One region of the Mesorhizobium sp. BR1-1-4 genome, then DNA from elsewhere that is predicted to be linked to it. Evidence: predicted binding sites of a transcription regulator. Region 1 holds the regulator's gene; each other region holds the start of a gene.
What was found. The regulator PhoB, encoded in region 1, activates phosphate uptake and scavenging genes when phosphate is short. The targets are predictions, from matches to a motif close to TGTCATNNANCTGTCAT.
Positions count from the first base shown of each region.

Region 2: ppk2 (polyphosphate kinase 2) is a predicted target of PhoB. The motif match lies at 5,381-5,397, and genes of this name have one in related genera.
Region 3: LB571_RS12555 (esterase-like activity of phytase family protein) is a predicted target of PhoB. The motif match lies at 6,610-6,626, and genes of this name have one in related genera.

Region 1 is NZ_JAIUIB010000001.1:73,094-83,121, reverse strand. Features, by position in the region: gene LB571_RS00385 (PAS domain-containing protein) at 1-3,785, shown strand, start outside; gene pstS (phosphate ABC transporter substrate-binding protein PstS) at 4,297-5,352, shown strand; gene pstC (phosphate ABC transporter permease subunit PstC) at 5,419-6,402, shown strand; gene pstA (phosphate ABC transporter permease PstA) at 6,406-7,257, shown strand; gene pstB (phosphate ABC transporter ATP-binding protein PstB) at 7,254-8,057, shown strand; gene phoU (phosphate signaling complex protein PhoU) at 8,083-8,790, shown strand; gene phoB (phosphate regulon transcriptional regulator PhoB) at 8,810-9,499, shown strand; gene LB571_RS00350 (ROK family protein) at 9,502-10,028, opposite strand, start outside.
Region 2 is NZ_JAIUIB010000004.1:282,714-292,741, reverse strand. Features, by position in the region: gene LB571_RS10580 (enoyl-CoA hydratase/isomerase family protein) at 1-384, opposite strand, end outside; gene LB571_RS10575 (DUF2066 domain-containing protein) at 548-1,369, shown strand; gene hemB (porphobilinogen synthase) at 1,483-2,514, shown strand; gene LB571_RS10565 (glyoxalase superfamily protein) at 2,777-3,319, shown strand; gene LB571_RS10560 (dihydrofolate reductase family protein) at 3,453-4,097, shown strand; gene ppk2 (polyphosphate kinase 2) at 4,353-5,273, opposite strand; gene LB571_RS10550 (aldo/keto reductase) at 5,556-6,599, shown strand; gene LB571_RS10545 (glycosyl transferase family 90) at 6,623-7,594, opposite strand; gene LB571_RS10540 (glycosyl transferase family 90) at 7,732-8,703, opposite strand; gene LB571_RS10535 (hypothetical protein) at 8,902-9,048, shown strand; gene LB571_RS10530 (DUF982 domain-containing protein) at 9,116-9,349, opposite strand; gene LB571_RS10525 (GntR family transcriptional regulator) at 9,480-10,028, opposite strand, start outside.
Region 3 is NZ_JAIUIB010000005.1:166,254-176,281, forward strand. Features, by position in the region: gene LB571_RS12525 (SDR family NAD(P)-dependent oxidoreductase) at 1-23, opposite strand, end outside; gene LB571_RS12530 (hypothetical protein) at 156-437, shown strand; gene LB571_RS12535 (TMEM175 family protein) at 483-1,070, opposite strand; gene LB571_RS12540 (SH3 domain-containing protein) at 1,309-1,716, shown strand; gene LB571_RS12545 (MFS transporter) at 1,932-3,140, shown strand; gene LB571_RS12550 (MATE family efflux transporter) at 3,201-4,673, opposite strand; gene LB571_RS12555 (esterase-like activity of phytase family protein) at 5,027-6,496, opposite strand; gene LB571_RS12560 (glycine cleavage T C-terminal barrel domain-containing protein) at 6,802-7,002, shown strand; gene LB571_RS12565 (trimethylamine methyltransferase family protein) at 7,016-8,569, shown strand; gene LB571_RS12570 (hypothetical protein) at 8,693-9,007, shown strand; gene LB571_RS12575 (HNH endonuclease signature motif containing protein) at 9,166-9,837, shown strand; gene LB571_RS12580 (hypothetical protein) at 9,830-10,028, shown strand, end outside.

The DNA of each region.
Region 1 (10,028 bases):
CACCTCGGGAGTTTGCCCACACCGACGGGCGCACCATGATGTTCTCCGTCACGGCTCTGTCGGGAGGCAAACGCCTGCTGACCTACTATGAGGTCACCGAGGTCAAGCGGCGGGACGCCGAAATCGAGAATGCCAACGCCAAGATAGCCGAGACTTTCGCCAATCTCCGCACCATGGTCGATCAGATGCCGATCGGTGTTCTTGTCCTCGATGCCGACATGCGTGCCGAGGTCATCAACCGCGCCTTTTACGATTTCTGGCAGATCGACGCCCGGCGCGCCGAGACCGGCTGCAGCTTCCTCGATCTGATGGAAGCCAGCCGCGACATCGACCCGTATGGTTCGGACGACGCGACATGGCACCGGCATGTCGCCGAACGCGAGGCTGAAATCAGAGCCGGCACAGCTGGAGCGAGGCAGTTCCCGCGCAATGACGGCAGGACGCTGATCTCGTCGATGGCGCCGCTGGCCGGCGGCAAGCGGTTCATTTCCTATGTCGATGTCACCGACATGAAGGATCGCGAGGCCGAACTTGCCGAAGCGCTGGAAAAGGCGCGGCTGGCGGAAGCAGTAATCAACGGGGTCAAGGATCCGATCTTCGTCAAGGACGACAATCTGCGCTTCGTCTTTGTCAACGAGGCCTTCGCGGCGCTGTTCAAGCAGGCGCCGCAAGCCATGCTTGGCAGGCCGGGAAGCGATTTCCTCGGGCCGGACGAGGTCGCGCTGTTCGAAAGCAGCGAACGCGAGGTGCTGGCCGGCGGACAGCAATACGAAGTGGAAGAAAGCTTCGAGGCCGGCGGCGGCACCCGTTCGCGTATCGTCAGGAAGAACCGCGTCCGCATGGCAAGCGGCCGCGACTATGTCGCCGGCTTTCTGTTCGACATCTCCGACATGAAACGGCGCGAGACCGAAGCCGAAGATGCGCGCAAGCATCTCGCCAGCGTGTTGGAATCGCTGCCGGCGGGGGTCATCATCTACGACCGCGACGACAAGTTCGTCTTCGCCAACCACAGGCTGCAGGATACGTTGCCGGCGCTGAAGCCTTTCTGGCAGCCCGGCCGCACCTTCCGCGAAGCGCTGGAGTTCGGCCATTCGGTGGGTTATTTCCGTTCGAGCGGCGATCCTGGGATCGACAGCCTGTACGTAGGCGATTCCGAACGCTGGCTTGACGGCATCCTGGCGCGTTACCGTCTGCCGAATTCCTCCTATGAGCGCCTCAATGCCGATGGCCGCTGGTACCAGGTCTACGACATGCGCACAGGCGACGGCACGTTCATCGGGGTGCGCGTCGACATCACCGACCTCAAGAGCCGCGAGGCGGCGCTTCATGACTCGATGCGCCAGATCGATCTCTTCCGCCATGTCATGGACGAGTTGCCGGTAGCCGCCTTCATCAAGGCGCAGGACCTGAGCATCGAATTCGTCAACAAGGCCTGGTGCGCGCTGACCGGTCTCGCCAAGGACGACGTCATCGGCCGGACCGACCGTCAGCTGTTCAACGGCGAGGAAGCGGAGGGCTTCAGCCAGGACGACACCGATGTCGTGACGAACGGCAATGTGCGCGAGGTCGAGGAGCCCGTCACTCATCGTGACGGAACGGTGCGGCAGTTGATGACGCGCAAGAGCCGCCTGGTGGCCACGGACGGATCGGTGCATCTGGTCGGATCCAGCACCGACATCACCGATGTCAAGGCGCGCGAGCAAGCTCTGGAAGAGAGCATGCGCGAGAACGAGGTGTTCCGCAGCCTGATCGACAACGTGCCGGTGTCGATCTACGCCAAGCGCTCCGATCTCAGGCAATTCTATGTCAACAAGGGCTGGTGCGATCTCACCGGCTTCAGCAAGCAGGAGGCGATCGGCAAGACCGACGTCGAGATCTTCGGGCCGGATGGCGAGGCCTTCGTGGCCAGCGATCTCGCCGTGCTGCGTACAGGCGAAACCCAGGAGATCGAGGAGACGGTGCGCCTTCCAGACGGCAGCGTCAGGCATCAGTTCGCCCGCAAGGGCGCAATGATCGCCTCCGACGGTTCGCTCTACCTGATCGGTTCGACCACCGATATCACGGAACTCAAGCAGCGCGAGGCGGAGCTCAGCGAGGCGCGCCGGCGCGCCGTGCTCGCCGACCGCGCCAAGTCGGAATTCCTCGCCAATATGAGCCACGAGATCCGCACGCCGATGAACGGCGTACTGGGCATGGCTGAACTCCTGGCCAAATCCAATCTCGATCCGAAGCAGAAGACATTCACCGACATCATCGTCAAATCGGGCAACGCGCTCTTGACCATCATCAACGACATCCTGGATTTCTCCAAGATCGATGCCGGCCAGCTGGTGCTCGACCCGGCGCCCTTCAATCTCGCCGAGGCGATCGAGGACGTGGCGACGCTGGTGTCGACACGGGCCAAGGAAAAGGATCTCGAGCTCATCGTGCGCATCGAGCCGCGGCTCGAAAGCCTGTTCATCGGCGATGTCGGCCGCATCCGGCAAATCGTCACCAACCTGCTCGGCAATGCGGTGAAGTTCACCGATGAAGGCCACGTGCTGGTCGACGTGACCGGCGAACGGGTTCCAACGGGAACCAGGCTGACGATCTCGGTCACCGATACCGGCATAGGCATCCCCGAGGAAAAACTGAAACTGGTGTTCGAGAAATTCAGCCAGGTCGATACGTCCTCGACAAGGCGCCACGAGGGCACCGGGCTTGGCCTTGCCATCACCTCGCGGCTGGTCGACCTGATGGGCGGCGACATTGGCGTCGAGAGCGCCGAAGGCAAGGGGTCGACCTTCTGGTTCACCGTAACGTTGCCAGGGGCCGGGCAGCAGAGCGGGCAGCGCATCACGCCGGTGGACGTGACGGGCGCACGCGTGCTGATCGTCGATGACAACGCCGTCAACCGCGCCATCCTGACCGAGCAGATGACCTCGTGGACGTTCGATTCCTGCGCGGCCGAAAGCGGCGCCGAAGGTCTCAAGGTGCTGATCGCCGCGGCAGCTTATGGCGTGGCGGTCGACTGCGTCGTGCTCGACTACCAGATGCCTGAAATGAGCGGCGCCGAAATGGCGCGTATCGTGCGCAACACCGAGGGCCTCGCGGACACGCCGATCATCATGCTGACATCGGTCGACCAGTCGCTTGCCAACACCAGCTACCGCGATCTTGGCATCGACGCCCAGCTGATCAAGCCGGCGCGCTCCTCGGTGCTCCTGGAAACGCTAGTCGCGACCATCCAGCGCCATCGCCACGCCACCAGCGGCCACGCCGTTCAACCGCTCGCGGGCGAGGCGCCCGAGGCGTCCCGGCCGCCGCCCCTGGCACCATCCGAGCAGCGCGCACAATTGCAGCCGCCACAGGTTCGCCCCAGGCTGCCCGCGACGGCCGGCGGGCACAGGCTGGATATCCTGGTAGCCGAGGACAATGAGGTGAACCAGATGGTGTTCACGCAAATCCTCGGCGAGACCGGCTATGGTTTCGAGATCGTCGGCAATGGCCGCAAGGCGCTCGACGCCTTCGGCACGCTCAATCCGTGCATGATCCTGATGGACGTCTCGATGCCGGAGATGAGCGGTCTCGAAGCGACGGCCGCGATCCGCCTGCTGGAGCAGGAGACCGGCACGCATGTGCCGATCGTCGGCGTCACCGCGCACGCGCTCAAGGGCGACCGCGAGCGCTGCCTGGAGGCGGGCATGGACGACTATCTGCCCAAGCCGATCAGTCCCAGGGCCCTGCTCGAGAAGGTAGAGCGCTGGGTCGGCGCCGGCCGTCAGGTCCACCGCAACGCGGGATAGAGCCCGCGTCGCCTGGATTGCGGGATCAGCGGGAGATTCGCTGCTACCGCTGCGTGCAATGACTATGGTGCGATCGCGCCATATCAAAGGCGGCGTCCAGCCGGAACAATAGCGAAATCGAATTCCGCTCTTCTCAGTTACGGGCGGGAGCAGCGACCGCCTGCAAGAAACAGTGTCACTCTACCCCAACGGACCTGTTTTTGGCGATGGCCCGGCCATGACACGCTCTGGCTGCGAGCAACGCGCTCCCGTCCGGATTTTCTTCATTTGGGAAAAGCCTGGTCGAGTCCGTGGTGATTCCAGCCGTCGGACGGCTCAAGCCCCTGATTCCGGCGGCAAACTCGGACCGCGCCGCGAGCGCCCGAGACCGGCGTCTTTCGCGTTGCCGGCAACGCGTTACCGGGCTGACATGAAACTGTCATGCGACTGTTATAATCGAAGGCTATTGGCCTCAGCGGGCGCCGGCAAGAAGTGGCGCCGAGAGACCATCTTCCGAACAGGAGCAGGCCACATGAGACATTTCATCCGCTCGGCGGCCGTTGCGATTGCAATGGCTGCGGCGTCCACCCTCACCCTTTCCGCAGCAATGGCAGCTGACCTTTCCGGCGCCGGCTCGACCTTCATCTATCCGGTGTTCGCCAAATGGGCCGACACCTACAAGAAGGACACCGGCATCGGCCTCAACTATCAGTCGATCGGTTCGGGCGGCGGTATCAAGCAGGTCATCGCCAAGACCGTGACCTTCGGCGCCACCGACAAGCCGATGTCCGACGCCGATCTGGAAAAGAACGGCCTCGTGCAGTTCCCGATGGTGATGGGCGGCATCGTGCCGATCGTCAACCTCACGGGCATCAAGCCGGGCGAACTCGTCCTCGACGGCAAGACGCTGGCCCAGATCTATCTCGGCGCGATCACCACCTGGGACGATGCCGCGATCAAGGCCCTGAACCCGAACCTTAAGCTGCCGTCGACCGCTATCGCCGTCGTTCATCGTTCGGACGGCTCGGGCACGACCTTCAACTTCACTGACTACCTCGTGAAGCTCTCGCCCGACTGGAAGGACAAGGTCGGCTCGGATACGGCCGTCGAATGGCCGACCGGCGTCGGCGCCAAGGGCAGCGAAGGCGTTGCCAACACCGTCAAGCAGACCGACGGCGGCATCGGCTATGTCGAATATGCCTATGCCAAGCAGAACAATCTCTCCTACTCCAAGATGCTGAACGCCGCCGGCAAGGTCGTCGAGCCGTCGCTCGAATCCTTCGGCGCGGCTGCTTCGAACGCCGACTTCAAGGGCGCCAAGAACTTCAACGTCATCATCACCAACGAGCCGGGCGACGCCACCTGGCCGATCGCTGCCTCGACCTGGGTGCTGATCCACAAGACCCCGGACGATGCCGCAGCCACCGGCGAAGCGCTCAAGTTCTTTGCCTGGGCCTACAAGGACGGCAAGGAAACCGCCAAGGCGCTCGACTATGTGTCGATCCCCGATAGCGTCGTCGACCTGATCAAGGCTTCGTGGAAGGCCGACATCAAGGCCGACGGCAAGCCCGTCTACGCCGGCGAGTAATATCTTTCTGGAGGAGCGCCGCCCCGCGGCGCTCCTTTTCAATCAACACAAAGAGCCGAGCTTGACATGAGCGCTGCCCACGAAGCCTTGCCAGCCATTCGAGGTTCACGCGACGCCACCGTCAGACGGTTCGCGTTGACCGATTCGATCTTCCATGGGCTGACCCGCGCCGCCGCCATTCTCGTGCTGGTGCTGCTCGGCGGCGTCGCCATCTCGCTGTTCGCCGGTTCCTGGCAGGCACTGTCGACCTTCGGCTTCTCCTTTCTGACCACCGAGAGCTGGAATCCCGTCACCGAGAAATTCGGCGCCCTGGCGCCGATCTATGGCACCATCATCACTTCGGCCATCGCCATCCTGATCGCTGTGCCGCTCGGCATCGGCATCGCCATTTTTCTTACCGAGCTTTGCCCGCGTCCGCTTCGGCGCCCGATCGGCATGGCGGTGGAACTGCTGGCCGGCATTCCTTCGATCATCTACGGCATCTGGGGCCTGTTCGTGCTGGCACCGTTCCTGCAGACGACAGTGCAACCTTTCATCATCAACGTGTTCCACGGCATTCCCGGCCTTAACAGCCTGTTTGCCGGGCCTCCTTATGGCATCGGCCTGCTGACCTCGGCGATGATCCTGGCCATCATGATCCTGCCTTTCATCACCTCGATCACCAAGGATGTGTTCGATACGGTGCCGCCGGTGCTGAAGGAGTCCGCCTACGGCATTGGCTGCACGACCTGGGAGGTAACACGCCGGGTCGTCGTCCCCTACACCCGCATCGGCATCATGGGCGGCGTCATGCTTGCGCTCGGCCGTGCACTCGGTGAAACCATGGCGGTCACCTTCGTCATCGGCAACGCCCACCGGATCAGCGCCTCGCTGTTCGCGCCGGCAACGACGATCTCGGCAACCATCGCCAACGAATTCACCGAAGCCGTCGGCGATCTCTACACTTCCTCGTTGGTGGCGCTCGGCCTGATCCTGTTCGTCATCACCTTCCTCATCCTTGCCATCGCCCGCTACATGCTGATGCGCATCGATGCCCGTACCGGAGTCTGACCGATGTCGACAGCCGCATCGCTTCACCAGAGCCGCAAGCGCAAGAACGGCGTGATGATGACGCTCTGCGTCGTCGCCGCCGGCATCGGCCTTGCCTGGCTGGCGCTGATCCTCGGCGCGCTGCTCTATAAGGGCCTGTCGGGCGTTTCGCTCTCAGTGTTCACGGAAATGACCCCGCCGCCCGGTGATGCCGGTGGCCTGCTCAACGCCATCTACGGCAGCATCGTGATGACTATTATCGGCATCGTCGTCGGCACGCCGATCGGCGTGCTGGCCGGCACCTACATGGCCGAATATGGCCGCTTTTCGAAGCTCACCACCGTGGTGCGCTTTATCAACGACATCCTGCTGTCGGCGCCCTCAATCATCATCGGCCTGTTCGTCTACGAATTGATGGTACGGCCGATGGGGCATTTCTCGGCCATCGCCGGTGCCGTGGCACTGGCCATCCTGGTCATTCCCGTCGTGGTGCGTACCACCGAGGACATGCTCAACCTTGTGCCGAACGCTTTGCGCGAGGCCGGCACGGCGATTGGCGCGCCGCGCTGGGTGGTGATCCGTTCGGTGGCCTACCGCGCGGCGATGTCCGGCATCGTCACCGGCATATTGTTGGCCATTGCCCGCATTTCCGGCGAGACGGCGCCGCTACTCTTCACAGCGCTCAACAACCAGTTCTGGTCGAGCAATCTCAATGCGCCGATGGCCAGCCTGCCGGTGACCATCTTCCAGTTCGCTCTCAGCCCTTACGAGGAGTGGCAGCAACTGGCGTGGACCGGCGCACTCATAATCACATTGACGGTTCTCGCGCTCAGCATCTTTGCGCGCAGCCTGACCGGACGCAGAGAGGACAAATGAGCCAGATGTTGTCTCCAGACATGACGATTGCGACAGAGGCAGCCGCCAAGGCGAAGATCGAGGTCAAGAACCTCAATTTCTACTACGGCCAGTCGAAGGCGCTGAAAGACATCACCTTGTCGCTGCCCGAGCGCAGCGTGACGGCCTTCATCGGACCGTCGGGTTGCGGAAAGTCGACGCTGCTGCGCGTCTTCAACCGCATCTACGAGCTCTACCCCAAGCAGACCGCCGAGGGTCAGGTGCTGCTCGACGGCCAGAACGTTCTCGACCGCTCGCAGGACCTCAACCTGTTGCGCACCAAGATCGGCATGGTGTTCCAGAAGCCGACGCCGTTCCCGATGTCGATCTATGAGAACATCGCCTTCGGCGTCCGCCTCTACGAGAAGATCGGCAAGGCCGAGATGGACGGCCGTGTCGAGCAGGCGTTGAAACGCGCCGCGCTGTGGAACGAAGTCAAGGACAAGCTCAACGCCAGCGGCCTCAGCCTGTCGGGCGGCCAGCAGCAGCGGCTTTGCATCGCCCGCACCGTGGCGGTCAAGCCGGAGGTCATCCTGCTCGACGAGCCGGCCTCGGCGCTCGACCCATTGTCGACCGCCAAGATCGAGGAATTGATCGACGAGTTGCAGGCCGACTACACGATCGTCATCGTCACCCACAACATGCAGCAGGCCGCGCGCGTCTCGAAGCAGACGGCTTTCATGTATCTGGGCGAGCTGGTCGAATTCGACAAGACCGAGAAGATCTTCACGTCGCCTCGCGAGAAGCGCACGCAGGACTACATCACCGGCCGCTTCGGCTGATCTCACGCATACGAGGACCAGGATCATGGCCGAACACACAGTCGCAGCCTTCGACGAGGATCTCGGACAGATCAGCAAGCTGATCAGCGACATGGGCGATCTCGCCGGCACGATGGTCGGCGGCGCCACCAAGGCGCTGCTGAATTCCGACAACGCGCTGGCACAGCGCGTCGTCTCCGACGACGCCATCATGGACGCGCGCCAGCGCGAACTCGATGATCGCGCCATCACCCTGATCGCCAAGCGCCAGCCGATGGCCGACGATCTGCGTCATGTCGTCGGCTCGATCCGCATGGCGGGCGATCTCGAACGCATCGGCGACCTTGCCAAGAACATCGCCAAGCGCGTCGGCTCGGTCGGCCTCACCGCCACGCCGCGCGACTTGTCGCATTCCATCGACTCCATGGCGCAGCTGGTGCTGATCCAGGTGCAGGGCGTCGTCGAGGAATATGCGGCCGGCGATGCCGCCGCCCTCGCCAAGCTCAGGAATGACGACGAACGCATCGACGTCAAATACACTTCGGTCTTCCGCGAACTCCTGACTTACATGATGGAGGATCCCCGCAACATCACGGCTTGCACGCATCTTTTGTTCTGCGCCAAGAATCTCGAACGCATCGGCGACCATGTGACCAACATCGCCGAGAATGCGTATTATGTGCTGACCGGCACGCAACTGCCCGCCAACCGTCCGAAGCAGGACGAGACGGCGATGTCGGTGCCGGCGGCTTGACGGCAGGGATGATCGATCGATGATCGCGCCACGCATCATGGTGGTGGAGGACGAGGAGCCGCTAGGCGTGCTCCTCCGCTACAACCTGGAGTCCGAGGGTTACCAGGTCGAGGTGGTGACACGCGGCGACGAAGCCGAGATACGCCTCCAGGAAAACGTGCCCGACCTGCTGGTGCTCGACTGGATGGTGCCGGCGGTTTCCGGCATCGAACTCTGTCGGCGCCTGCGCATGCGGCCCGAGACGGAGCGATTGCCGATCATCATGCTGACGGCGCGCGGCGAGGAGAGCGATCGCGTGCGCGGCCTCTCGACCGGCGCCGACGACTATCTGGTCAAGCCGTTCTCGACGCCGGAATTCATGGCCCGGGTCAAGGCGCTGCTGCGCCGCGCCAAACCGGAAGTGCTGTCCAGCGTGCTCAAGGTCGGCGACATCGTGCTCGACCGCGAATCGCACCGGGTCTATCGCAAGAAGAGCGAGATCCGGCTCGGACCGACCGAGTTCAGGCTGCTCGAATTCATGATGCGCCATCCTGGCCGCGTGTTCTCGCGCAGCCAGTTGCTCGACAATGTCTGGGGCGAGACGATCTACATCGACGAGCGCACCGTGGATGTGCATGTCGGGCGCCTTCGCAAGGCGGTCAACAATGGCCGCATGCCCGATGTGATACGCACCATCCGTGGCGCAGGCTACGCGATTCGCGAGGACTGAGATCAGGCCACGTTCTTGCCGGATCTCACCTGCACACCCGGCGCGAAGATCTCCTGGTCGACGAAGGTGAGCGCGCGCATGGCGCAGCCCTCGCGGATCAGCGGCAATTCGTTCGGCTCTGTATCGAAGGAAATCGACGTCGAATGCTGGCCGCCGGCGGTCTGGGCGATGGCCTCGCGCAAGGCCGGCTCGATCAGATCGAAGGCGGCGGCGCTGACGCCGACCATCGCAACGGGCGCCGGATCGATCAGCGCGAACAAGCTGCCAAGGCCATAGCCCAGCGCCTCGCCGGCCTTGCGATAGGCCTCGCGCTCCGGTCCGTCTCTTTCGCGCGCCGTGGCCGCCAATGCGCGCATGTCGGCGTCGCTGACGTCGACCGGTTTGGCGTCCTCACCCATCTGTCCTGCATTACGCCAGATGGCATAGTTGCCGGCATAGGCCTCGACGCAGCCGCGCCGCCCGCAGCGGCAGAGCGCGCCGCCCGGGCGATGGATCATGTGGCCGAACTCGCCGCCGGAGGAATGGGTGC
Region 2 (10,028 bases), on a different contig from region 1:
CATCACCCGGTGCGAACCGTGGAAGGAAATGCCGACCCCGCCGCCCATCACGATACCGTCGATGAGCGCCACATAGGGCTTCTTGAAACGCGCGATGTAGGCGTTGAGGCGATACTCGTCGGCGAAAAATTCGACCGGTGGGTTTCCAGCCCGGCCGGCTTCGTAGATGTGCAGGATGTCGCCCCCGGCCGAAAACGCCCTGCCCTCGGCCTTGACCATGACGACATCCACACCCTCGTCGCGCTCCCAAGACCGCAGGGCCTTGCCCAGCGCCTTGATCATGCGATGGGTGACGGCGTTGAGCGCCTGCGGCCGCGTCAGCGTGACGACCCCGGCCCTGCCCAACCTTTCGAAGCGAATTTCGTCGCCTCCACCAAAATCCATCGCCAGAGAATCCTTGTTCCCGCGCCTGCGGGACTGAAGTGCTAAAGGCGGCACATGGGTGCGTCAATGGCTGCAGCCTGGCCGCCTCGATCTTGGCGGCTAGCGGTCGCCGATGCTAGACATTGGTGGCCGGTACGACAGGCCGAGAGCAGGATAGTTAGCCATGCCGCAATTTTTGCGCTTTGCCTTTGTTCTGAGTTGCCTGCCGTTTTTGTGGGCAACCAATGTCCCCGCAGGGGCAGCCGACCTTGGCGACCTTTACCACTCGCAGACCATTGTCACCGGCCAGGGTGAAGAAAATCGTCAGCTCGGCTTCAGGACCTGCCTCGACAAGGTGCTCGTCCGTGTTTCGGGCGATCAGCGGCTGCTTGCCAGACGCGAAATGGACGCGCTGCGCGACAAGGCCGGCAGCTTTGTCGACTCGTTCCGCTACCATGACCGGATGGAGGGCATTCCGATCCATGACGAGCAAGGGACGCATGACCGGCCGCATGATCTCACCTGCTTCTACAAACCTGACGTGATCGACAGGCTGCTGGCGTCGCTCGGCAGCAGGCCCTGGCTTGGCGATCGACCGACACTCACCGTCTTCCTCACGACCGAACAAGGCGCGCGGCATTTCATGCTGAGCGCCGAGGAAGGACGTGGCGAGACGATGCGCGAATCCTTCGTCAATGCCACCGGTCCGATGCTGATGCATGTCGCGTTTCCGAAAGCCGCGCAACTTGCCGACTTTGGTGAAGGAGCGCTACGCGCGACGGACATGGCAAGGCTGGATCGGGTGGCCAAACAAGCCGGAGGCGACCGAGCGCTCGCCGGCAGCATCGTATGGAGCGACGAGGAACTGGGGTGGATCGCCGATTGGCGACTGGCCGATCACGGCAAGACCTATCGTTGGCAGGTGCGCGGTGTCAGCTTCGACGAGGCGTTCCGCGTGGCAATCGGAGGCGCGGCACAGATCCTTTCGGGCAACGGGCAGCCCTGAACCAACAGGCGTGGTGGACAGCGCTACAGGGAGCTTTCGGCACTGGCACAAACGTGTCGCATTGGTCAGCACCAAGGGCTCGTGGTAAAAGCCACCGATCCGGAGTTTTGGCCATGAACAAATTCACCCCAGCAAAAGCTGCCGGCGCGCGCAGCGTCGATGACGTCACCGGCAGCCGCCGCCTGCGCCGCATGCGCAAGGCCGACTGGTCGCGCCGGCTCGTGCAGGAGAACAGGCTTTCGGTCGACGACCTGATCTGGCCGATCTTCGTCGTCGAGGGCAGGAATGTCCGAGAGCCGATTGCCGCCATGCCCGGCGTCTTCCGGCTTTCGGTCGACCTTGCCGTCAAGGAGGCCGAACGGGCGGCCAAGCTCGGCATCCCGGCCCTTGCCACCTTCCCCAACGTCGATCTCGGCCTGCGCGACCAGACGGGTTCCCACATCCTCGACCCTGAAAACATCATCAACCGCGTCACACGCGCCATCAAAGACGCGGTACCCGAGATCGGCATCATCACAGACGCCGCACTCGACCCGTTCACGAGCCATGGCCATGACGGCATCCTGCGCGATGGCATCATCGTCAATGACGAGACCGTCGAACAGGTCGCGGCGGCGGCCGTCATCCAGGCGGCGGCCGGCGCCGACATCATCGCGCCGTCCGACATGATGGACGGCCGCATCGGCGCCATCCGCGACGCGCTCGACGCCAACGGTTTCCAGGACGTGGCGATCATGTCCTACGCCACCAAATTCGCGTCGGCCTTCTACGGCCCCTATCGCGAGGCGGTCGGCACCGCCGGTCTGCTCAAGGGCGACAAGAAGACCTATTACATCGACCACGCCAATTCGGACGAGGCGGTGCGCGAGGCCGAACAGGACCTCGCCGAGGGCGCAGACATGCTGATGGTGAAGCCCGGCCTGCCCTATCTCGACATCATCCGCCGGCTGAAGGACGAATTCCAGATGCCGACCTTCGCCTACCAGGTCTCGGGCGAATATTCGATGATCAAGGCGGCTGATTCCAATGGCTGGATCGATGGTGAGAAGGCGATGCTGGAGTCGTTGCTCGCCTTCAAGCGCGCCGGCTGCGACGGCATCCTGACCTATTTCGCGCCCGAAGTGGCTGTGATGCTGAAGGGGTAGCCCGACTTCCCGGGCAAGGCACTTCAGTAGATGTCACCACTCTTTCGACTGGTCGGCGGTTCTATCGAAAACCCGCTGACAAAAACCGGCAGCTGCAGCTATGATGGAAGCACGGCCGGAGGCGGCCGGCAGCCCGCACCTCGGCCCAAGAGGTATGGCGAACGCCTCCCGATGATGCTTCCTGACCCGTTTCACCCGTCGGGCGAAGGCGTCGGCAACGCGGGCACTGACGAAGGCTTCGCCGTGACCCGAGGAAACGGACATGCTTGCCTATCGCGACGCCAAGACGATGGCGAAAGCCATGCGGGAGGCGCTTGCCGCCCGCGACCTGACGATCAGCCACAGCGAGGCCCTTGAGATCGTCGCGCGCCAGTTTGGACTGGCGAGCTGGAATATCCTGTCGGCAAAAATCGAAGCGCCGCCAGCCGGCCAGGGCAAGATCGTGTTTGAACGGACGGCGCCGATCGTGCGCATCTTCGACGTTGCCAAGGCGCACGAATTCTACCTCGGCTTCCTCGGCTTCACCGTGGACTGGGAGCACCGCTATGGGGAAAATTTCCCTCTCTACACCCAAGTCTCGCGCGACAACCTTGTCCTGCACCTGTCCGAACATGCGGGCGACGCGACGCCGGGCGGCAACATGGTCGTCTATATCAAGGGCATCCGCGACTTCCAGAAAGAGCTTGCCGGCAAGGACTACCGCTACATGAAGCCCGGCCTGGAGCATGAAGACGGCCGGCTGACGGTCGAGGTCATAGACCCGTTCAGCAATCACATCCGCTTCATGGAACTGACGGGCCAATGAGGCGGTGGCCGTAGCCTGCCGCAAGATTCGGACACACCTTTTCCGACTCGGAAATACCGCTTGCAATTCAAAATCAGTTTGCTAGAAGGAAACCACTTGCAAAATACAATCGGTTCTCAAGGAGGAGGTCCTCATGTCCAAACTTCGCGTCAACGCTTTCAGCCTGTCGCTTGACGGCTATGGCGCCGGTCCCGATCAGAGCCTTGAAAATCCGCTCGGTGTCGGCGGACCGGCCCTGCACAAATGGGCTTTCAGCACTCGCACCTTCCGCAAGATGTTTGGCCAGGAAGGCGGCGAGACAGGCGTTGACGAAGACTTTGCGGCGCGCAGCTTCGAGAATGTCGGCGCCTGGATCCTCGGCCGCAACATGTTCGGGCCGATCCGGGGCGAGTGGCCTGACGACAGCTGGAAGGGCTGGTGGGGCGACAATCCGCCCTATCACGTCCCGACCTTCGTGCTGACGCATTACAAGCGCGATCCCATCGTGATGGAAGGCGGCACGACTTTTTATTTCGTAACCGACGGCATCCATTCGGCTCTCGAACAGGCCAAAGCCGCCGCGTCAGGCAAGGATGTGCGGGTCGGCGGCGGCATCTCCACCATCCGGCAGTATCTGCAGGAAAAGCTGATCGACGACATGCACGTGGCGATCTCGCCGGTGCTGCTTGGCAGAGGCGAGAACCTTTTTGCGGGCCTCGACATGCTGAATCTTGGCTACCAGTGCAGCGAACAGGTTGCGACGGCACTGGCCACGCACGTCGTCATCAAACGGGCGTAAGGTGGAGAAACCCTCGACGAAAGCCCATTTCGCCCCGTCACTATACGGGGAGAAATGTCCGGCAGGACAATGAGGGGCGGCGCTAGCGCTAGAAGATTGCGCTGTCGAGCATGTCCGATGGCAATGTGTCAGCAGAAGAAGATAGCGCGCGCGGGGGTTTATCCGGGCTCAATTGTCAAAGCCAGCGCCGCCCCTCATCCGCCTGCCCGGCACCTTCTCCCCGTATAGTGACGGGGAGAAGGACAAAACTCTCGCTCAATACTTCTCCGGCACGTAAAGCTCGCGCGGCAGCACCTGGCGCTCGTATTCCGGGTTGAAGACGCGCTCCGGCAGCGTGATCTCCTCGTGCGGCACCTCTTCATACGGCAGCTGCTTGAGCAGATGGTCGATGCAGTTCAGCCGCGCGCGCTTCTTGTCGTTACCCTCGACGATGAACCAGGGCGCCTCGGGAATGTTGGTGCGGGCGAAGGTCTCCTCCTTGGCCTTGGTGTAGTGTTCCCAGCGCACCCGCGACTGCAGGTCCATCGGCGACAGCTTCCACTGTTTCATCGGGTCGTGGATCCGCATCAGGAAGCGCATTTGCTGTTCCTCGTCGGTGATCGAGAACCAATATTTGACCACGGTGATGCCCGAGCGCACCAGCATGCGCTCGAACTCCGGCACGTCATGGAAGAACTCCTCGACCTGCTCGGGGCTGGCAAAACCCATTACCCTTTCGACGCCGGAGCGGTTGTACCAGGAGCGGTCGAGCAAAACGATCTCGCCGCCTGCCGGCAAATGCGGGACATAGCGCTGGAAATACCATTGCGACTTCTCGCGTTCGGTCGGAGCCGGAAGCGCCACGACGCGGCAGATACGCGGATTGAGCCGCTGTGTGATGCGCTTGATGACGCCGCCCTTGCCAGCGGAGTCGCGGCCCTCGAATATCACCACCAGTTTCTTCTTGTGGTAGGCGACCCAGGATTGCAGCTTGATCAATTCGGACTGGAGGCTGATCAGGTCGCGAAAATACTGCATGCGATCGATCGAAGGCGGATGCGAGTTCTTGTAGATCTTGGCGATCTCCATCGAGAGGGCCGGCTCCGACATTTCGAGCTCATAGTCCTCGTCGAGCGTGTCGGCGAGCTCGGCTTCAAGCCAGTCCTTGGCAGGGGAATTCTGTTTCAGCTCGGTCATATCAACTGCTCCGCTTGCAAGCCCTGTCGGTTACCACTGGGCGCTCCAAATTGCTGGCCGGCGGCCGGGAATGGAAACACCTGAGCCGACTTCAATATAGGCCGGCGGTGACGGTTTTATTGCAGCACAGGCGCAATTGCCGACGTTGCAAATTCCGCGATGTCTGATCGATCGACCGTCGTCGCATGGCGACAAGCCGGCCGAATTGTCCTACAAATGCGCGGTCGCCTTCCAGGCCTGCCTTGCCGGCACGCCTCTTCAACAAAATCGTGAGGATCTGACATGGAATACCGCACCCTTGGCCGTTCCGGCCTGAAGGTTTCGACACTGACGCTTGGCACCATGACATTCGGCGGCGCCGGGCCCTTCGCCGCGGTCGGCAACAGCGATCTCGCCGAAGCCAAGCGGATGATCGATATGTGCATCGATGCCGGCATCAACCTCATCGACACCGCCAATGTCTATTCCAACGGCCTCTCCGAAGAGATCATAGGCGAAGCTCTCGGCGGCAAGCGCAAGAACGATGTGCTGATCGCGTCCAAGGCGCGGATGCGGATCGGCAAGGGCCCGAACGACGAGGGCCTGTCGCGCCATCATCTGATCCGTGAATGCGAGAGCAGCCTGAAGCGCTTGAAGACCGATGTCATCGACATCTATTTCGTCCACCAATGGGACGGCCTCACTCCGCTCGAGGAGACCGTTGCCGCGCTCGACAGTTTGGTCAGCCAGGGCAAGGTGCGCTACATCGGCTGCTCCAACTATTCCGGCTGGCAGGTGATGAAGGCGCTTTCCATCAGCGACAGCCGTCACCAGCAACGCTTCGTCACCCAGCAGATCCACTATACGCTGGAAGCGCGCGAGGCCGAGTACGAGCTCTTGCCGATCTCGGTCGACCAAGGGCTGGGCGTTTTGGTCTGGAGCCCGCTCGCCGGCGGCCTGCTGTCGGGCAAATACCGCCGCGACAGCCCGACCGCTCGCCAGCTTGCCGGCTGGTCCGAGCCGCCGATCCGCGACGAGGACCGGCTGTGGCGGATTGTCGATGTGCTGGTCGAGATCGGCAAGGATCGTGGCGTCTCGGCGGCGCAGGTGGCGCTCGCCTGGCTGCTCGGACGCCCTGCCGTCTCCTCGCTGGTGATCGGTGCCCGCAATGACGTTCAGCTCAAGGACAACCTTGCGGCGGCGGCCCTGAAGCTCGGCACCGAAGAACGCCAGCGCCTCGACGCGGTCAGCCGGCCGGCTCTGCTCTACCCCTACTGGCACCAGCAACTGACAGCGAAGGATCGCTTCGGCCCCGCCGACCTGGTTCTCGACCGCAGCGATATCTGATCGGCGTCAGGCCGAGAGCAGAGCTAGCCGCCGATAAACCGCCAGAGTTCGGGATCGGGTTCGATCTGGCCGCCGAGCACGAAATATTTGTAGAGGACCAGCAACGAGATCGCATGCTCGTCCCGTTCATTGGAGAATTTGCGGCAATAGGCATTGGCTGCGGCGATGATGCGCTCCGCCGCGGCCGGGTGCGCTTCGAAATAGCGCACTTTTTCGCCGAGATCGGCAAAATCCGGGTCGAGCGGCGCATAGTGGACACCGGCCTCGAGCTGGCTCTCGCCAAACCATGTTTCGTAGGTCGGCGGCGGCATCAGACAGAGCGAGTTGGAATTCATGATCCATTTGAGGTTGGTCGCCACGTCATTGCCCTCCAGCGAGACGATGTAGCGATAGCGCAGGTGCTGGCTGATGCTGAGGAAAGGCTTGCTGTACTTAGCCGGTGCGCTGCGCTTGTGCGAACCGGCATCGCAGAACGGCAAGTCGCGCGCGACATCCAGGAACCGTGTCCTGATCGGGTTGTTGAGGTCGCCGCGCCAGACCACGGCAGGGCGCTTATCGGCGAAGGCGACGGTATCGAGGGGCATGTGGAAGTGGCGGAATTTGTTGAACTTCATGACGACGGCATTGCCGTTGTCGGCGCGGATCGGCCGGTCCTTGACGAGGGTCGGCAGCTTGGGCACGCCGATGACATCACCGAACTTCAGGTCGATGAGCAATGATGGATCGAAATAGCGGGCAAATTCCTTCAGGTCGTAATAGTACATGCTCGGTTCAAACGGTATCTTGTCGATGCGCACAGCATCCGGGCCTGGTGTAAAAGCGTCCTGCAGCTTGTTGTAGTGATTCAGTCGCCGGCGCACGGCCTCGTCCGAGAGCCTGGCCTGCTGTAGGCGGCTGGCCAATCGCCGCCGGAAGATCGCCTGGGGCGCGATATCGCGCACGACGTTCCGCGCATAGTAGAAGACCTTTGCCGTCGTTCGTTGGAGGGTGGCCATGGACTCTTTTGATCAAAGATAAACGCGGTTGAACAAGTGAAGGTCGGGATGGTTCCCGCAGCATGATTGCCCTACCATCCAGCCACGCATTCCGATAGCGCCCGAATGCGGCTGGCGGCCTCGACCGAGCGCCGCAACTAGCCCGTTATGTAGCGCCACACCTCGGCATCCGGTTTGATCTGGCCCGACAGCACGAAGTATTTGTAGAGCACCAGCAGGGAGATCGTCTGCTCGGTCTGTTCGTCGTCGAATGTCCGGCAATAGGCGTTCGCAGCCGCGATGATGCGCTCCGCCTCCGCCGGATTCCGCTCGAAATAGGCGACGTGGTCCTCAAGGTTCGAGAAATCCGCCGCGAGCGGCACATAGTGGACGTTGGCTTCGAGCTGCCGCTCCGCAAACCAGGTCTCATAGGTCGGCGGCGGCATCATGCAGAGCGACTTCGAATTCATGATCCATTTGAGATTGGTCGCCACGTCGTTGCCCTCGAGCGAGACGATGTAGCGATAGCGCTGGTGCTGGCTGATGCTGAGAAAAGGCCTGGCGTATTCGGGCGGTGCGTTCGGCTTGTGCGAACCGGCATCGCAGAACGGCAGGTCGCGCACAGCGTTCAGAAATCTTGTCCTGATCGGATTGTTGAGATCACCGCGCCAGACAACGGACGGCAGCTTGTCGGCGAACGACATCGCGTCAGCCGGCATCTGGAAATGACGAAACTTGTCGAGTTTCATGATGATCGCGTTCTTGTCGTCAGCACAGATTGGCCGGTCCTTGACGATCGAAGGCACCTTGGGGACATTCCTGACGTCGCCGAATTCCAGGTCGATGAGCAGGCCGGGATCGAAGTAGCGGGCGAACTCCTTGAGGTCGTAATAGTACATGGTCGGCGTGAAGGGCAGTTTGCCGATGCGCATGGCATCGGCGCTTGGCGCGAAACCATCCTGCAACTTGTTGTAGTAATTCAGCCTGCGGCGCGCCGCCTCACCGGAAAGCCTGGCCCTTTCGAGACGGCCAGCCAGCCGGGCACGAAACAACGCTTGCGGAGCGACATCGCGCGCGACGTTTCTCGCATAATAGAAAACTCTTGCTGCGGTCCGCGAAATTGTGGCCATCGGTCACTTGATCAAAACAAACGGGCGGTTCTCAATCCATGGCGCCCGCATGTCCTACATCATTGTGGCGCCGATCTGGCAAGCGCCCGCATCTCTTCGATGCCAGCAGCCACGCATTATCGCTTCGGCTGTTGTGTTTGACGGCTAATGCTCCTAGGCAGGCTCAGGGCCGCAAGGCAGTCACAAAAAGGAGCCGACATGGCGCGAGCACCAAACTACGATCAGGAACGCAAGGAGCGCGACCGCCAGAAAGCGGCCAAGAAGGCTGAAAAGCTGGCGGCCAAGGTTGCCGCGCGCGAACGTACGAAGCCTGAAACCGAGACTGAGACCGAAACGAAGGATTAACGGCATCCGGCCCGCTAATGCGGGCCGAGCCTCAAATCCAATTGTCAGCCCAAACCGCGAGCTAATATCAGGCTGGCGCCTTGTCGCTGATGAAGACATCCACTTCCCGCGCCGCGGCGATGAAAGCGCGCCTGGCATTCATCGCCGGCTTGTCGCCGGCGAGCGCGTCGTGACAGGCCTGCAGCGCCGCACGATGCTTGGGGCTGCGCTTGCCGGGCCAGTTGTTGAGGAGGTAATCGGAAGCCTCCCTTGCCGAACGCAAGAGCTGAGTGCTTCCCGCCGTGACGGATTTGACGGTCACAGGTGTTTCAAACCGGTTGTTTTCCATCGCCGCTCTTACGCCATCGGCTTCCTTGAAGCGAGGCCGAAAGTGCGCTTCACGTCAGACCCGTCTGTTTTTCCGGCCAGCGCGCCGCAGCGCATGGACCGCATTAAGCGGCGACGACGGCAAATCCCCTGGCGCGAAGGCCACGTCGGTCGTTGGCAAGCGACGTCACCAGCCGGTCACGGCTGCCGACGATGTGGGCCGACAGCAGCCGCGCGGCTTCATCAGCCTGACCGAGGCGTGTCGCGGCAAGAATGGCGCGATGTTCGACCCAGGCACGGCCAAGGGCCGTCTCGTCACGCACTTCCAGCCAGCGGGCGCGCGACAGACGCGTCATCGCGTCACGAACCGCCCGGAACAGGAATTCGTTGCCGGAGAGCCGCGCCAGCTCGATGTGAAAATCCATGCCGACACGATGCCACTCCTCGCGCGGCGTATTTTCGTCGCAGGAATCGAGCATCGCCTCGATGACATCGATGGCGCTCTTGTCGGCTTGCCCGCACGTCAGCCGCAATGCCGCGATCTCGACCGCCTCGCGATAGACCGCGACCTGCTCGAGTTCGGCCAGATTGATGGGCGAAACGGTCCAGCCGCGCCCGTCCCTGCCGACCAGCCCCTCGGTCTCCAGCCGCAGCAGCGCCGCCCTGACAGGCGT
Region 3 (10,028 bases), on a different contig from region 1:
TGGATCTCAGTGTCGGCGATCATCGGCGATGCTTCCTTTTTGATGGCGCCGAACTTAGCGCCAGAACGGGCTTGCGCAAGCCTCCGTCGGGACTTGTCGGTTGACCAGTCCGGTCGTGGCTGCGCATGCTGCGACGCCAAAAAGGAGATTTCCGATTGACGGATTGGGTTGCAATTCTGAAGGAACAGACCGCCACCGGCGACCGGATGGGGCGCGAGGTGCCGCAGATGCTGGCCAACCCCGATATCAGCGAAGCCCAGGTGAAGACTCTGTTTTCGGCGCTCGAGCAACAGGCCGAGTTCGTCGAGAAACTGCGCATGGCGCTGGAAAAGTTCGGCCATGATTTCTCGATCATCAAGGCGGCGGAGCGGCTGGAAGAGCGCTATGCCGATCTGGCCGCTTCCGTGGCGGAAAAGCTGAAGGCGATGCGCGGTTAGGCAATTCCACGAAACGTGTGAAGCGGTTTGCCCTGCCGGATTGCGTCAGGCAGATGGCTGTTTTTCGATCACCCGCGCAAAGCGCGTGTCCGGCACCAGCCAGATCAGGGCGACGGCGACATAGAGCGCCACGCCGATCCACCGGTCGAGGAAGGTCAGCCCAACGGCCGCTATGTAGACGGCGAGCGAAATCCTTCCCTTGCGATCGCGGCCGATTGCCTTGGCGAATGCGGTGTCCGGCCCATGCAGCCGATGCAGCGCAATGACCAGGATGCTGTAGGCGGTCGCACACATTACAAGGTCAAAACCATAGACCGCGACCGGAACCGCGGCGAAATGGTTCTCGCCCATGAAGGCGGTCGTCACCGGCATCAGGGACAACCAGAACAGCAGATGCAGGTTCGCCCACAGCACGCGGCCGTCGACACGCTGCACGGTATGGAACATGTTGTGCAGATTGTTCCAGTAGATGCCGACATTGATGAACGAAAGCACGTAGCACAGGAAGACCGGCCACTGCGGCAGCAGCGCCGAAAAATCCTCGCCTTCCGGTACCTTCAAGTCCAGCACCATGATGGTGATGATGATCGCCACCACGCCGTCGGTGAATGCCTCGACCCTGCCCTTGCCCATGATCACCACCTCGGTCCGCGACGAATTGCCGAAAGATAGTAAATCGTTAGCGGATGTTGGCATGCCGATAAACGGCGTACGCAAAATTCCTCAACTATATCAGGGGAAACTTCCACCCGGATCGGTGATCGTGGTGATTGGCCTTGGTAACTTGTTGACTTTTCCCTGCCCAGCCTCTCCCCTTGCGATGCAGTCCCGGCCGAAGCAGTCGAACGGCCGGCGCTCGATGGAGGGACTGATGAGATTTCGATTTCTGCTTGCGATAGCGACCATTCTGGCCGCCGTCTTCGGGACGTCCGCCGCGGCCTTCGCCTACGGCGCCCACACCACGACGAGCCTCAACGTGCGTACCGGACCTGGCGCGGGATACGCCAAGGTCGGGACGTTGCCGGCCGGTCTCAGGGTCGACGTGACCGGCTGTCAGCCGGGCTGGTGCAGGATCCATGGCGGCGGTGTCAGCGGCTGGGCCAGTTCCGGCTATCTCTCGCGGGCCCAAGTCGTGCATCCGCCGGTTATCATCGTGCGCCCGCCGCATCGGCCGCCGCACTGGCATCATCGGCCCCATCACCGTCCTCCCCACCACCGCCCGCCGCACAAGCCGCGTCCCGGCAAGTGCAAGATCGCACCTGGTTTCTCCTGCAAGTAGGCCCGGCTTTTTCTGCAAACAGGACTGATTACGTCTAACGGTAAAGGGTGCCGTGATGGATCGGGGCCGCTGGCCCCGATCCACGTTTTTACGATCATCGGCTTGCCTGGCCGGGCAATGCCCACCGTGGTGTCAGGAGCCTGGCCGTCCACCGGAACGTCGGCGGTGAGGACGCGTTAACGTCGCGACCCCTGAACCTGGTGAGGAGGTTGGCCATGGCCTTTCGCGATCTGGCGCAAACTCACAACGAAGCCGGCAGCGACGTCCTCGCGATTCCGACCGTCGCGGCGATGATCGCGGTGCTGTTTGCCGGCAGCACGGTGCTGACGCCTCTCTATATCGTCTACAAGCAGCAATTCGGCTTTTCGCAGATCACCTTGACGCTGATCTACGCGGTCTATGTCGTCGGCAATCTCGGCGCCCTGCTGGTGTTCGGCAGCGTTTCGGATGTCGTCGGGCGCCGGCCGGCGGCGCTTGCAGCCATGATCGTCGCCTTCATCAGCGCGGTTGTGTTCCTGTTTGCCGGCAATGTCGCGTCGCTCGAGGTTGCGCGGATCCTGAGCGGACTTGGCATCGGCGTGGGCGCTGGGACGGGAACCGCGTGGATCGCCGAGCTTCTTCCAGAGGCCGGCAGGTCGCGCGCCAGCGTCATCGCCACCAGCACCAACTTTCTCGGCCTCGGTTTCGGGGCGCTTGTTTCGGGGCTGCTGGCCCAATACGAGCCGTGGCCATTGCGTCTGGTCTTCATTGTCTACCTGGCGACGCTCGCGGTGGTGACGATCATGGTCTGGCGCACGCGCGAAACGGTGACGAAGCCAAGCGGCCTTGGCAAGGTCTCCATGCGGCCGCGGCTTTCCGTGCCGGCGCAGATCCGCTCGCGCTTCGTGGCGCCGGCGGTGACCGGGTTTGGCGCGATGGCGCTGGTCGGCTTCTATGCGGCGGTGGCGCCGAGCATCCTGGCGCAGCAACTGCATGAGGCCAACCACGCCGTGGCCGGTGCGCTGTTTTTCGAACTGGCGATGGTCGCGGCAATCAGCATCGTGGCGCTGGCGCGGATGGGGAGCAGCAAGGCGATGCTGGCCGCGCTGGCCTTGATGATCCCAAGCACCATGCTTGTGGTGGCGGCGCAGATGCTGGCCTCGATGGCGATGATGATCGCGGCGACGGCCTGCTGCGGCGTGGCGGCAGCGCTCGGCTATCGCGGCGGCCTGCAAGTGGTGAACGAGATCGCGCCGCGGGATCGCCGCGCCGAGGTCGTGTCCAGTTTCTTCGTCTGCTGCTTTGTCGGCAACGCCTTGCCTGTCATCGGCATCGGCGTCGTGTCGACTTATGCCAGTGCTGTCGTCGCGAGCCTGGCCTTCGCGGCCATGATCATCGCGTTCGCGCTGGTGGCGCTCGCCTTCGGGCTCGGACAGAGGCGCTGAGACCGCCGCTCCAGCCCGGCAAAACACGCCGGCAAGGCACCTCGGCAAGGCGGCCCGGCATCAGCCGTTCGGCGTTTCAGGCGCCATGTTCGCGCGCTGGCGCGGCACGCCAAGCCCGGTGTCGGGCGGTTCGCCGGCAGCCGGCCTGTTCTCGATCATGTGCAAGCTGCGCCAGCCGCCGAAGCGGTAATAGATCGCGGCCAGGATCAGAGAGGTGATCGAACCGGCCGGAAAACTCCACCACAGCGCTTCCTCGCCGATCACGCCGCGCATGTAATAGGCAAAGCCGGTGCGCACGACGAGCACCGAGATGACCAGGATGATCAGGGGCGGCATCACGGCACCCGTGGCGCGCACCGTGGCGAACAGCACGATGGTGATGCCGAACAGGATGAACGACCAGGACGCGACCGTGTTGATATGGGCGGCGATATCGATCGCCGCGCTGTCGCTGCTCAGGAACAGGCTCAGGATCGAACGGTCGAAGACCCATAGCAGCGCGACGAGGGCGCCGGTCAGGACAAGGTTGAAACCGACTCCGGAGGCGGCGATGCGGCCGATCCGGTCCCAGTGGCCGGCGCCGACATTCTGCGCCGCCATGGAAGAGACCGCGGCGCCAATGGCGAGCGCTGGCATCTGGATGTAGGTCCAGAGCTGCGCGGCGATGCCGTAGGCGGCGGCGACCTGCGACCCATAGGAGTTGACGATGCCCATCACCGTCAGGGCGGCCGCCGAGATGACGATCATCTGCAGGCCCATCGGCACGCCCTTGAAGACGACGATGCGCAGCAGCGCCGGATCCGGGCGCAGCAGGACGAGATTGGCGCCGGCCAGCCGCAACGGATGCTTGCGCGCGTAGAGCACGACGAGGATGGCGACGACGCTCACGGTCTGGCCGATCAGCGTCGAGGTGGCGGAACCGGCGATGCCGAGTTCAGGAAACGGGCCGATGCCGCGGATGAGCAGGGGATTGAGCACGATGTCGAGCACGACCGCCAGCGCCATGAAGATGAAGGGGGTGCGTGAATCGCCCGCACCGCGCAGCACGGTCATGACGAAGGACAGAAGGTTCATCATCGGCACGGCGACGAAGATGATGCGCAGGTAGGAGCGTGCGAGCGGCAAGGCGTCGGCCGGCGTGCCGAGCGCGCCCAGGATGGCATCGACCCAGATCCAGCCGCAGACCGCGAACACCACCGAAACGAGGAAGAAGAAGGTGGCGCTGGTGCCGACGATGCGGCGCGCCTCGGGCAGGTCGCGGGCGCCGACCGACTGCGCCACCAGGATTGTGGCCGCCATGCCGATGCCGAACACCGTGCCGAGGATCAGGAACAGGACGAGGTTGGCGTTGGACGTCGCGGTCAGCGCCGACTCGCCGAGGAAGCGGCCCACCCAGACGGCGTTGACCGAGCCGTTCAGCGATTGCAGCACGTTGGAGCCGAGCACCGGCAAGGCGAAGAGCAGCAGCGTGCGCGGGATCGGGCCGCTGGTCAGGTCGCCGGTACGCCGGCGTGCGGGCATTTTTTCGTCCATGGCGGCCAACCTGGCAAATGTGACTCTGGCCCGCGACGATACCGCAGGCCGGACCGAGATGCACCCTGCGCCGAGGCGCAGTGACCGTCGATCGGTCAGGCTCGCCGGAACGGAATTCGATCGGCAAGAACGCGTCGTCCGGCTGCGTGCGCTTATGAACCAGGACATCATCGACCTCCCGCTCAGGTCTTCGTGCGGCCCAACCTGTCGGCAGCCGGCAAGATCATCGCCGTGTCGAGCAGGACGGCCGAGCCGATCGATGCCGGCGTGCCGAAGGACGCGGAATTCCTGAAGTAGGCCTTCACGACCTGCACAGGCGGACGCGCCAGGCGCGCCCGCTTGAGCAGTGATCGTTACTTCTTGCCGAGACCTGGCAGCGTGACCTGATAGACCAGGAACATGGTGTCGACGTCGGCGCCGTCGTCGGCCTTGTAAGGCGCGCCGACCTGGAAGCCGTCCTGGGCGAGGAAGTCATTGTCGTTGCCGACGAACAGGAAATAGTCGTCGGGCAGCTTGGGATCGAGGACGCTGGCCAACGACATCGCTTCCCACTTCTCCGAAAGCTCGTTGTGGTCCTTCGCGCCGCCATTGTGCAGGCCGAAGTGGCCAAGCGCGGTGGCGTCGTTGATGTCGATGAACGGCGTCAGCTTGGCCGGCGTCACCGAGGGATCAAGCACGCCCTTGGGCGCGACCGGCTTGTCGGCCGCATCGAAGGCGCCGCCCGCGATGTCGGTCGCGTCGGAGACGTCGACGATGTTGATCTCGCGGTAGAGCGAAGCGTCACCCTTCTTCAGGCCCTGGCCGTTGCCGCTGTCGCGCGCCAGCATCAGGAAGGATGTGTCCGAAAGCGCCACGATCTCGCTCTGCGCGGCGATTTTGGTCTTGCCCTTGGCATCCTTGAACACCGGCAGCGGCACGACATATTCATGCGCGAGCTTCAGATGGGCGAGGTCGGAGGCATCATAGACCAGCGCCCGCGTGTTCTGCCGTGTCGAGGGTGAATCGCCGCCATCCTGCCGGGGCGCCGACTGCAGCACGGCGATCAGGAACTTGCCGTCCGGCGTCATCGCCATGCCTTCGAGGCCCTGGTTGTTCTGGCGCCCGGTTTCGGGATCCTTCGGATCAGGGTCGGCGGCGCCCGGGCCGGGATTGTCGGAGGAGAAGTTCGGCGCTCCCTTGCGCATCGGCACGAGAGCCGCAGGCGGCTGGGTCGCCGACATCAGGCGGCCTTGCGCGGAGAACCTGTAGATGTTGGGGCCGTACTCGTCGGAGATGAACATCGAGCCGTCCGGCAGCCGCACGATGGCTTCATTGTCGAGCGCGAGCTTGCCATTGGTGGCGACGGGCAGCATGGGCATGTCGCCGGCCGCGGCGCGTACGTCCGACAGCGGATCGAGGCCGGTGGCATCGGCGCCCTTGTCGTCTGTGAGAAGCATGGTGTCGGCAAGCGTCGCCTTGACGCCCGTCTGCTCCTGGCCGGCGGCGGGAGCAGCGCCCGGCGCGACAGGCGTGAACTCGATGGCGATGGTGTTGAGGCGCGGCCGGTAGTCGGTGGTGCCGGCGACATTGTAGCCACGGTCGGGCAAGAGCCAGAGCGATCCCTTGTAGGTGCCGGCATCATGCGTCCAGCCCGAAATGTCGATCGCCATGCCCGAGCCCGAGCCGAAGGTCTCGCCGAACTTGTCGCGCTGGTCGGCCGGGATGCGGCCGACGCCGACGAGGCCCTTGTTGATGTAGGCCACGCCATCGGCAAGCGCCGGGGTGAGGGCGGTGAACAAGGCCAGCGCGACGCCGAGCGAGGCGGTTCGGTGCAGGTGTTTCATGGACAATCCTCTTTGTGACGAAGCACGCCGGAGCGGCCGAAGGAAAAATGAAAAAGAGGTGCCGCATCGATGATGCCGCGCGTGCCTCCCCGAAAGCGATCTAAGGCGTCAACATGATGCTTGCGTGACAGTGGGCGACACGGGTCAGCCGGTATCTCCATGTGCTGATAAAAAACGCTGGAGAGCGGGAATTGGTGACCTCCCATGGAGCGTGCTTGGCGTACTAGACACTTATGTCTAGTACGGATATGATGCCGGCTTCGAACTGACCGGGAGGGGAAGCTTCGAAGCCGCACTATCGCGCAGTGGTCATCGGGGGTGGCGTTGTCGGCGCCTCGGGCGGATTTGGCTACACGATCGGCAAGAGCGTCGCGCTGGCGTTGGTGGACGACGATTTCGCCGGGGAGGGGATGGCGCTTTGCGTGCACATTGTCGGCGTCGAACGGACGGCGCGGGTCATCACGGCTTCGCCCTACGGTCCCCAGGGCAGGGCGATGCGGCAATGAGGAGGAGTTTCTGATGGTCGATGACGCTGCACGGGATACGAGGCGCGAACGCCGGCGGGGACGCATGGGCGAGGCAGGCAGCGAATCAAGCCGTAAGCCCAATTACCGGTCGCTGAAGAACCCATTCCTGCCGCAGCCGATCTTTTCCGACGACCAGGTGGCGTCGATCCACGGCACGGCGCTGCGCGTGCTGGAAGAATTGGGCATCAAGGTGCTGCTGCCCGAGGCGCGCGAGGTGCTCGCCCGCGCCGGCGCCCTGGTCGACCCCGACACCGACATGGTGCGCATCGGTCGCGACATGGTGGCGGCAGCCTTAGCCTCGGCGCCGCGATCGATCCACGCTTATGCCGGCGCGCGCTCTCGGGACCTGTCGCTCGAACTGGGCTCGATGACGTTCCTGGCCGGCTCCGGCGCGCCCAATGTCACCGATCTCGAGCGCGGCCGGCGGCCCGGGACGCTGGTCGCCTTCGAGGAGTTGATCAAGTTGGTGCAGCATTTCGACGTCTTGCACATGCTGGGGCCATGCATCGAACCGCAGGACATCGACAATCGTTTCCGCCACTATGCCGTCAACCGGGCGCAGCTGACCCTGTCGGACAAATTTCCGTTCGTGTTCGCGCGCGGCACGCCGCAGGTCGATGACAGTTTCGAGATGATCAGGCTGGCGCGCGGGCTGTCCGAGGACGAATTCCGCTCGGGCGCGCATTGCTACACCGTCATCAACACCAACTCGCCGCGCCAGCTCGACATTCCGATGGCGCAAGGCATCATCGATTTCGCCAAGGCGGGCCAGGTCCTTATCATCACGCCGTTCTGCCTGGCGGGTGCGATGGCGCCGATCACCGTGGCCGGCGCGCTGACCTTGCAGCATGCCGAAGCGCTGGCCGGGCTGACGCTGGCGCAGATCGTGCGGCCGGGCGCGCCGGTGGTCTACGGTTCCTTCTCCTCCAATGTCGACATGAAATCGGGCGCACCGGCCTTCGGCACGCCGGAGCACGTCAAAGCCACGCTGGGCGCAGGCCAGCTGGCGCGCTTCACCGGTCTGCCCTGGCGCTCGGGCGGCGGCAGCGCGGCCAACATTTCGGACGCGCAGGCCGCGCACGAGACGCAGTTCGCGCTGTGGGGCTCGGTGCTGTCGGGCGCCACCGTCTGCATCCACGCGGCCGGCTGGCTGGAAGGGGGCTTGAGCGTTTCCCTGGAAAAGCTGGTCACCGACATCGAGGCGCTGCAGACGCTCGCGGAACTTTGTGCGGCGACCCCCGGCGACGACGACGCAATAGGCTTCGAGGCGATCGCCGAAGTGCAGCCGGGCGGCCACTTCTTCTCGGCCGGCCACACCATGGCGCGCTACCGCACCGCCTTCTACGAGCCGCTGGTGGCCGACTGGTCGAATTTCGGCAACTGGACGCAAAGCGGCTCGAAGACCGCCACCGAACGCGCCACCGGCATCTGGAAGCGCACCCTTGCCGATTTTGAGCCGCCGGCCGCGGCGGCCGCCACGTCAGGCGTGCTCGACGCGTTCATCGCGCGGCGCACGGAAGAGGGGGGCGCGGCGCCGGTGTCGTGAGATAGTTCGCGGATCCATCATCCCGAATTGTGGCCGTGATCCCGGAACCCGGGGCGCGTCACGCGCATTCATGGATGCGGGCCAATGCCTGGCTCCATCCGTGAGCCGTTGAGGGAGGACGACATGGGTTTCGACCAGTACCACGAACCGCCGGAAGAACTGTCGCAGGAAGTGCGGACCTTTGCCCGCATGATCACCTCGCTGATCGAGGAGGCGGAAGCGATCAGCTGGTACGAACAGCGCATGTCGGTCGAGAAGAACCCGCAGGCCAAGGCGATCATGAAGAACGCGCAGAGCGAGGAGTTCAAGCATTTCGGCATGGACCTCGAATTCCTGCTGCGCCAGAAGACGGACTGGCGCGTGGAACTGAAGGAAATCCTGTTTACGACAGAGGATATCGTGAAGGCCGGGGAGCGGGGCGAGAAGAAGGTGGATTGAATGGCGTCGCCCGCACTTTGATAGACTCATTTAGTGGCCGATCGCCAGCGTCGGTTATCTCTTGCAGCCGCTAAGGCTCGGCATATTTATGCAAATAATCGACCTTTGGCTGATATATAGACTGGTATAAGGTACCTTAGTGCGCCACTCTATCCATCATGGCGATTGGATTATCAGATACAAAAATTCTTTGGGGACGAGCAGGTGGAAGATGTTCCAATCCGCAGTGCCGTGCTGATCTGACCAAGGTCATAGATGGCGTGCAGACATTTCATATAGGCGAAATGGCTCACGTTATTGCGCATAGTGAGGACGGTCCTCGCGGTCAGGCGGACGGTGGCCTCGACACGTATGAAAATCTAGTTCTGCTGTGCCCTAACTGCCACACCGCAATTGACAAAGCTCCAGCCGCATATTCGGAAGATTTGCTGCGGGAGTGGAAAAGTGGGCGAGAGAAAGAAGTCGAGCAAGCGGGGTGCGATGTTCAATTTGAGAATTTTGATGAACTAAGAAATTATGTCGGTCTTCTTCTAGCGGAGAATCACGGGATCTTCTCGGACGTTGGCCCGCATTCGTTGATAGCGAACGAGGATCCCGGCTCTGATGCTGTAGATATTTGGAGTGCTCGTAAGCTGGATACAATTTTACCAAATAATAGAAAGATTGTAAATTCTATCGGAAGCAATATTTCATTGCTATCTAAGGAGGACGTTATTGTGTTCCTTGCCTTCAAGAGACACGCTCTGGCCTATGAGCAGCAGCAGTTCGGCCGAACAGAATTTTACCCCAAGTTTCCCACCGATTTTTCTGAAAGATTTGGCTATGAGTGATTCTGTAAATCCTTGGAGCATCCCCTTCTCAAGGACCTCTTTTTTGCATAAAATTCTATTAAATCACGATAATGTAGAGAATTTGCGGAGAGAAAAAGATATACTTTTTTTATTTGAAAGAAAGCAACAAGGAGACCACATGCGGCTTCTTGGCGGTGACGACTATGCATTTAGTCTTGCGCTTGTCATGC